DNA from 3 places in the Pseudomonas sp. GZD-222 genome. Region 3 is predicted to be linked to each of the others. Evidence: predicted binding sites of a transcription regulator. Region 3 holds the regulator's gene; each other region holds the start of a gene.

Region 1 (2,269 bases), on a different contig from region 3:
CCTTGGTCAGGAACGCACGGCCCTTGTCCAGCTCTTCCAGGGCTTCTTTCAGGCTGCCGCAAACCTGCGGGATGTCCTTGGCCTCTTCAGGCGGCAGGTCGTACAGGTTCTTGTCGGCGGCATCGCCTGGGTGGATCTTGTTCTGGATACCGTCCAGACCGGCCATCAGCAGCGCGGCGAAGGCCAGGTACGGGTTGGCCGACGGGTCCGGGAAGCGCGCTTCGATACGGCGGGCTTTCGGGCTGGAAACGTAAGGGATACGGATCGAAGCGGAACGGTTGCGAGCCGAGTAGGCCAGCATTACCGGAGCTTCGAAGCCTGGAACCAGACGCTTGTAGGAGTTGGTCGACGGGTTGGTGAAGCCGTTCAGGGCCTTACCGTGCTTGATGATACCGCCGATGAAGTACAGGGCGGTGTCGGACAGACCGGCATAACCTTCGCCTGCGAAGGTGTTCTTGCCTTCTTTCCAGATGGACATGTGAACGTGCATGCCCGAACCGTTGTCGCCGTACAGCGGCTTCGGCATGAAGGTGGCGGTGCGGCCGTAGGCATCGGCAACGTTGTGCACGACGTACTTGAGGGCCATTACTTCGTCAGCTTTCTTCACCAGGGTGTTGAACTTGACGCCGATTTCGTTCTGGCCGGCAGTCGCCACTTCGTGGTGGTGGACTTCGACGGTCTGACCCATTTCTTCCAGTGCGTTGCACATGGCAGTACGGATTTCGTGGTCGTGGTCGAACGGCGGAACCGGGAAGTAGCCACCTTTGACGCCTGGACGGTGGCCTTTGTTGCCGCCTTCAACGTCCTGGTCGGACATCCACGAGCCTTGCTCGGAGAAAATCTTGAACATCGAGCCAGAGATGTCCGACTTGAATTTCACTTCGTCGAAGATGAAGAACTCAGGCTCTGGGCCGGCGAACACGGTGTCACCGATGCCGGTGCTCTTGAGGTACTCTTCGGCACGCTTGGCGATCGCGCGCGGGTCACGGTCGTAGCCCTGCATGCTCGAAGGGTCGACGATGTCGCAGGTCAGGATCAGGGTCGGCTCTTCGGTGAACGGGTCCAGCACGGCGGTTTCGTCGACCGGCATCAGGATCATGTCCGAGGCCTCGATACCTTTCCAGCCAGCGATGGAGGAACCGTCGAACATCTTGCCGACTTCGAAGAAGTCTTCGTCCAGCGCATCACGGGCCGGCATGGTCACGTGGTGCTGTACGCCCTTGGTGTCAGTGAAGCGCAGATCAATCCATTTAACGTCATGATCTTTGATGAGTTGAACCGACTTCGACATAGTGTCCTCCGGGTGGGGTAGAGCTTGCCTGTGCAGCCCTTGAAATTGGGTGATGCCGGGCGCGAATAGTCGGCCAAGGCAACCTGCATCACAAGGGAGCAAATTGCATGCCAGTGCCCCGGTTTGGAATCCTCGCCCCAATCCCAAGCGTTTCAGGGGGATTACGGCGGAATGTCGGACAATTTGTGCACACTTAAGAGGCGAAAATGAAGCGCAATGCTTCATTTTGGTGCGAGCAAAACCTTCTGTACGATAATTGGTTAAACCTTGAGCAATTTCCGCTATAATCCGCGCCCCACTTTTTTAGTCGGCAGCTCGCGCACAGTTTTTCATGAAACTAATCGTAAAAGTCTTCCCAGAGATCACCATCAAGAGCCGCCCGGTTCGCAAGCGCTTCATCCGTCAACTGGGCCGCAACATCCGCACCGTGCTCAAGGACCTCGATCCTGCGCTCGCGGTTGACGGTGTCTGGGACAACCTCGAGGTGGTCACCCGCATCGAGGACGAGAAAGTCCTGCGCGAGATGACCGAGCGCCTGACCTGCATGCCGGGCATCGCCCATTTCCTGCAGGTCGACGAGTACCCGCTGGGTGACTTCGACGACATCGTCGCCAAGTGCAAAACCCACTTCGGCCACCTGCTGGCCGGCAAGCACTTCGCCGTACGCTGCAAGCGTGGCGGCCACCACGACTTCACCTCGATGGACGTCGACCGTTATGTTGGCAGCCAGTTGCGCCAGCAGTGCGGCGCCGCCGGTATCGACCTGCGCAACCCCGAGGTCGAGGTGCGCATCGAGGTGCGTGACAAGCGCCTGTACGTGATTCACAACCAGCACAAGGGCATCGGCGGCTACCCGCTGGGCGCCCTTGAGCAGACCCTGGTACTGATGTCCGGTGGCTTCGACTCCACCGTGGCGGCCTACCAGATGATGCGCCGCGGCCTGATGACCCACTTCTGCTTCTTCAACCTTGGCGGCCG
Region 2 (2,269 bases), on a different contig from region 3:
GCGATGATCGGCAATTTGCCGCCCAGCTCTGCCGCCAGCACCCTGACGATATGCGTGCTCTTTTCCAGTACCGGCGCGCCCGACAGACCACCCGCCTCGTCGCCATACGGCAGGCCTTCAACACCCTCGCGACCCAGCGTGGTGTTGGTGGCAATCACCGCATCCATTCCGGACTCGATCAGCGCCGCAGCCACCTGGGCAGTCTCTTCATCGCTCATGTCCGGGGCAATCTTGATGGCCAGTGGAACTCGCTTGCCGCGCTCACCCGCCAACTGCTCACGGCGCACCGCCAGGGCATCGAGCAACTGCTTGAGCGAGTCACCGAACTGCAGGCTACGCAGGCCCGGGGTATTGGGGGAGCTGACGTTGACGGTGATATAGCTGGCGTGGTCGTAGACCTTGTCCAGGCAGATCAGGTAGTCGTCCACCGCGCGCTCGACCGGGGTGTCGAAATTCTTGCCGATGTTGATCCCCAGGACGCCGCGGTACTTCGCTGCCTGCACCCGGCTCAGCAGATTATCAACGCCGAGGTTGTTGAAGCCCATGCGGTTGATGATCGCCTCGGCTTGCGGCAGACGGAACAGCCGCGGCTTGGGATTGCCCGGCTGAGGACGCGGCGTGACCGTGCCGATTTCGACAAAGCCGAAACCCAGCTGAGCGAAGCCATCGATCGCGGCGCCGTTTTTGTCCAGACCTGCCGCCAGGCCTACCGGGTTGGAGAACTGCAGCCCCATGACCGTCACCGGCAAGGAGGCCGGGGCCTTGGTCAGCAGACCGTTCAGGCCCAGGCGGCCACCGGCGCCGATCAGGTCCAGGGACAGGTCATGGGAGGTCTCCGGGGAGAGCTTGAACAGCAGCTGGCGGGCCAGGGTATACATGGGCGGGCTTAGCTCGACGTGAGTGAGGAGGCGATTATATAGAGGGCATCGTCCGGGGGACAGCGCCGCCTTGGCATATGCGTTGCTTTGTTGACCTCACCTACCGGCCACGCAGGTGGCACGGCCTGACCTTCGATACAGGCGCGAACTGTGAATAACGACGTCCCCTCTTCTCCCCTAGCCTGGATCAACGGCAGCGACGCGCCGGAAAAGCACAGCCTGGATATCGGCTTCATGGCCCTGAGCGACTGCGCCTCGGTAGTGGTTGCCGCTACCCAGGGCTTTGCCCAACCCTACGGCCTGAGCCTGAACCTCAAACGTCAGAGCTCCTGGGCCGGACTACGCGACAAGCTGGTCAGCGGCGAGCTGGACGCCGCCCATAGCCTGTATGGGCTGATCTATGCCGTGCACCTGGGGATTGGCGGCACCAGCGCTACCGCCATGGCGGTACTGATGGGGCTCAACCAGAACGCCCAAGGCATCAATCTGTCACCAGCGCTACAGCGTCAAGGCGTGACCCGTCCCGAGGCGCTGCAACGTTTCGTGCACCAAAGCAGAACAAAACTCACCTTCGCCCAGACCTTTCCCACAGGTACTCACGCCATGTGGCTGTATTACTGGCTCGCAAGCCAAGGCATCCATCCCCTGGATGACGTCAACAGCATCGTCGTACCACCCGCACAAATGCTGGCTCACCTACAGGCCGGGCGCATCGACGGCTTCTGTGTCGGCGAACCCTGGTCGGCTGATGCCGTCGAGCAGGGCCAGGGTTTTACCCTGGCCACCAGCCAGTCGATCTGGCCCGATCACCCCGAGAAGGTCCTGGGCTGCACGCGCGCCTTTGTCGAGCAGTACCCCAATACGGCCAGGGCGCTGGTCAAAGCTATTCTGGCAGCCAGCCGGTTTATCGAGCAGAGCCCGGAAAACCGTCGCAGTACCGCGCAGTTGCTCAGCGGCAAGGCCTACCTGGATGCCCCCTTGAACAGCATCGAGCCACGCCTGCTCGGCGATTACCACGACGGCCTTGGCAATCACTGGCACGACCCACATGCGCTGCGTCTGCACGACGATGGCCGGGCCAATCTGCCCTATCTGTCCGACGGCATGTGGTTCATGACGCAATTTCGCCGCTGGGGCCTGCTGCGTGAAGATCCCGACTACCTCGCCGTAGCGCGCCAGGTTCAACAACTGGCGCTGTACCGCGACGCCGCCAGCGCCATCGGCGTACCGTGCAGTGAACAGAACATGCGCCGCAGCCAGCTGAATGATGGCACTTACTGGGATGGTAGCGACCCGGCCGGCTATGCCCGCAGCTTTGCGCTGCACGCGCGGGCCGAAACGCCTGCCGCCCGCGCCCGCCGCTGACAAGGGGACGCCAGCATGCTGCGAAT
Region 3 (2,269 bases):
CTTTCCGGTGGCGAACGTCGCCGCGTGGAGATTGCTCGCGCCCTGGCTACGGCACCGAAATTCATCCTGCTCGATGAACCCTTTGCTGGTGTCGACCCGATTTCGGTCGGCGACATCAAGCAGATCATCCATCACCTCAAGGCCAAGGGCATCGGTGTACTGATCACCGACCACAACGTCCGCGAGACCCTGGATATCTGCGAAACCGCTTACATCGTCAACGATGGTCAACTGATTGCCGAAGGCGACGCAGAGACCATCCTGGCCAACGACCTGGTCAAAGAGGTGTACTTGGGCCACGAGTTCCGCTTGTAAGTTCGAGGCGACAAAGCGCTTGCCATGGGCAACTGTACCGGTGAAATCCGGCTTAATTGTTACAGCACCCTAGGCAAACGCTCCAACTTAAGGCATATATCTTGCTTAAAGTTGGCGCCTCGGTGCCCTTGTAGTGGATGGCGCCTGTGCGCCGGCGAAAAAGGTGTTAAGCCCCTGCCATGAAACCATCGCTCGTCCTAAGAATGGGCCAGCAACTGACGATGACCCCTCAGTTGCAACAGGCTATCCGACTGCTCCAGCTTTCTACCTTGGACCTCCAACAGGAAATCCAGGAAGCGCTGGAATCGAACCCGATGCTCGAACGCCAGGAAGAAGGCGACGATTTCGACAACAGCGACCCGATGGCCGATAACGCCGAAAGCAAGCCTGTTGCCGAGGTCCAGGACACCAGCTTCCAGGAAACCGCGCCGACCGTGGACAGCCTGGAAGAAGGCGAATGGAACGAGCGCATTCCCAACGAGCTACCTGTCGACACGGCCTGGGAAGACATCTACCAGACCAGCGCCAGCAGCCTGCCCAGCAACGACGATGACGAGTGGGATTTCACCACCCGCACGTCGGCCGGCGAAAGCCTGCAAAGCCACCTGCTCTGGCAGCTGAACCTGGCGCCCATGTCCGACACCGATCGGCTAATTGCGGTCACCCTGATCGATTGCATCAACAATCAGGGCTACCTGGACGAAACCCTCGAAGAAGTCTGCGAGTCCTTCGACCCCGAGCTGGATATCGAGCTCGACGAAGTCGAAGCCGTCCTGCACCGCATCCAGCAATTCGAGCCTGCCGGCATCGGTGCTCGCAACCTCAGCGAATGCCTGCTGCTGCAACTGCGCCAACTACCAGCCACTACCCCGTGGATGGCCGAGGCCCAGCGCCTGGTCCGCGACTTCATCGACCTGCTCGGCAGCCGTGACTACAGCCAGCTGATGCGGCGCATGAAGCTCAAGGAAGACGAACTGCGCCAGATCATCGAGCTGGTCCAGAGCCTCAACCCGCGTCCCGGTTCGCAAATCGAGTCCAGCGAAGCCGAATATGTGGTCCCTGACGTCATCGTGCGCAAGGACAACGAACGCTGGCTGGTCGAACTCAACCAGGAAGCGGTACCACGACTGCGGGTCAATCCCCAGTACGCAGGTTTCGTCCGCCGCGCCGACACCAGTGCCGACAACACCTTCATGCGCAACCAATTGCAGGAAGCCCGCTGGTTCATCAAGAGCCTGCAAAGCCGCAACGAAACCCTGATGAAGGTGGCCACCCAGATCGTCGAACACCAGCGTGGTTTCCTCGACCACGGCGACGAAGCAATGAAACCGCTGGTGCTGCACGACATCGCCGAAGCCGTGGGCATGCACGAGTCGACGATTTCCCGGGTTACCACGCAGAAATACATGCACACCCCCCGCGGAATCTACGAGCTGAAGTACTTTTTCTCCAGTCACGTCAGCACCTCCGAAGGCGGGGAATGCTCGTCCACAGCGATTCGCGCGATCATCAAAAAACTGGTTGCAGCGGAAAATCAGAAAAAGCCATTGAGTGACAGCAAGATCGCTGGTTTACTGGAGGCACAAGGCATCCAGGTAGCCCGTCGCACCGTCGCCAAGTACCGCGAGTCCCTCGGCATTGCACCGTCGAGTGAGCGCAAGCGACTGATGTAGCCCCTGAGATCGCCACAGCAGTTCAGTGGCAGGCGCAACACCTGCCTCTTATGCACGGGCAACAAAGGAGAAGCTGTATGCAAGTCAATATCAGTGGACAGCATGTAGAAGTCACCCAGCCGCTGCGCGAGTACGTCGAACAGAAACTGAAACGGCTGGAAGGTCACTTCGACAAGATTACCAATGTGACGGTGATCATGAAGGTCGAGAAACTGCAGCAGAAAATTGAAGCGACGCTGTTTATTCCCGGCGGCGAAGTGGTTGCGAATGCCGAACACACA

The links. The regulator sigma-54, encoded in region 3, starts transcription at its own class of promoters, with help from an activator protein. The targets are predictions, from matches to a motif close to ANTGGCATNNANNTTGCTNT.
Region 1: the regulator sigma-54 is predicted to act here: its motif matches at 1,387-1,406, upstream of glnA (type I glutamate--ammonia ligase).
Region 2: the regulator sigma-54 is predicted to act here: its motif matches at 948-967, upstream of ACO6VD_RS01845 (CmpA/NrtA family ABC transporter substrate-binding protein).

What each region holds. Positions count from the first base shown of each region.
Region 1 is NZ_JBMOWO010000042.1:2,913-5,181, reverse strand. It holds gene glnA (type I glutamate--ammonia ligase) at 1-1,291, opposite strand, end outside; gene thiI (tRNA uracil 4-sulfurtransferase ThiI) at 1,623-2,269, shown strand, end outside.
Region 2 is NZ_JBMOWO010000011.1:59,094-61,362, reverse strand. It holds gene ACO6VD_RS01850 (quinone-dependent dihydroorotate dehydrogenase) at 1-878, opposite strand, end outside; gene ACO6VD_RS01845 (CmpA/NrtA family ABC transporter substrate-binding protein) at 1,029-2,243, shown strand; gene ACO6VD_RS01840 (ANTAR domain-containing response regulator) at 2,259-2,269, shown strand, end outside.
Region 3 is NZ_JBMOWO010000021.1:22,362-24,630, reverse strand. It holds gene lptB (LPS export ABC transporter ATP-binding protein) at 1-315, shown strand, start outside; gene ACO6VD_RS04325 (RNA polymerase factor sigma-54) at 495-1,988, shown strand; gene hpf (ribosome hibernation-promoting factor, HPF/YfiA family) at 2,066-2,269, shown strand, end outside.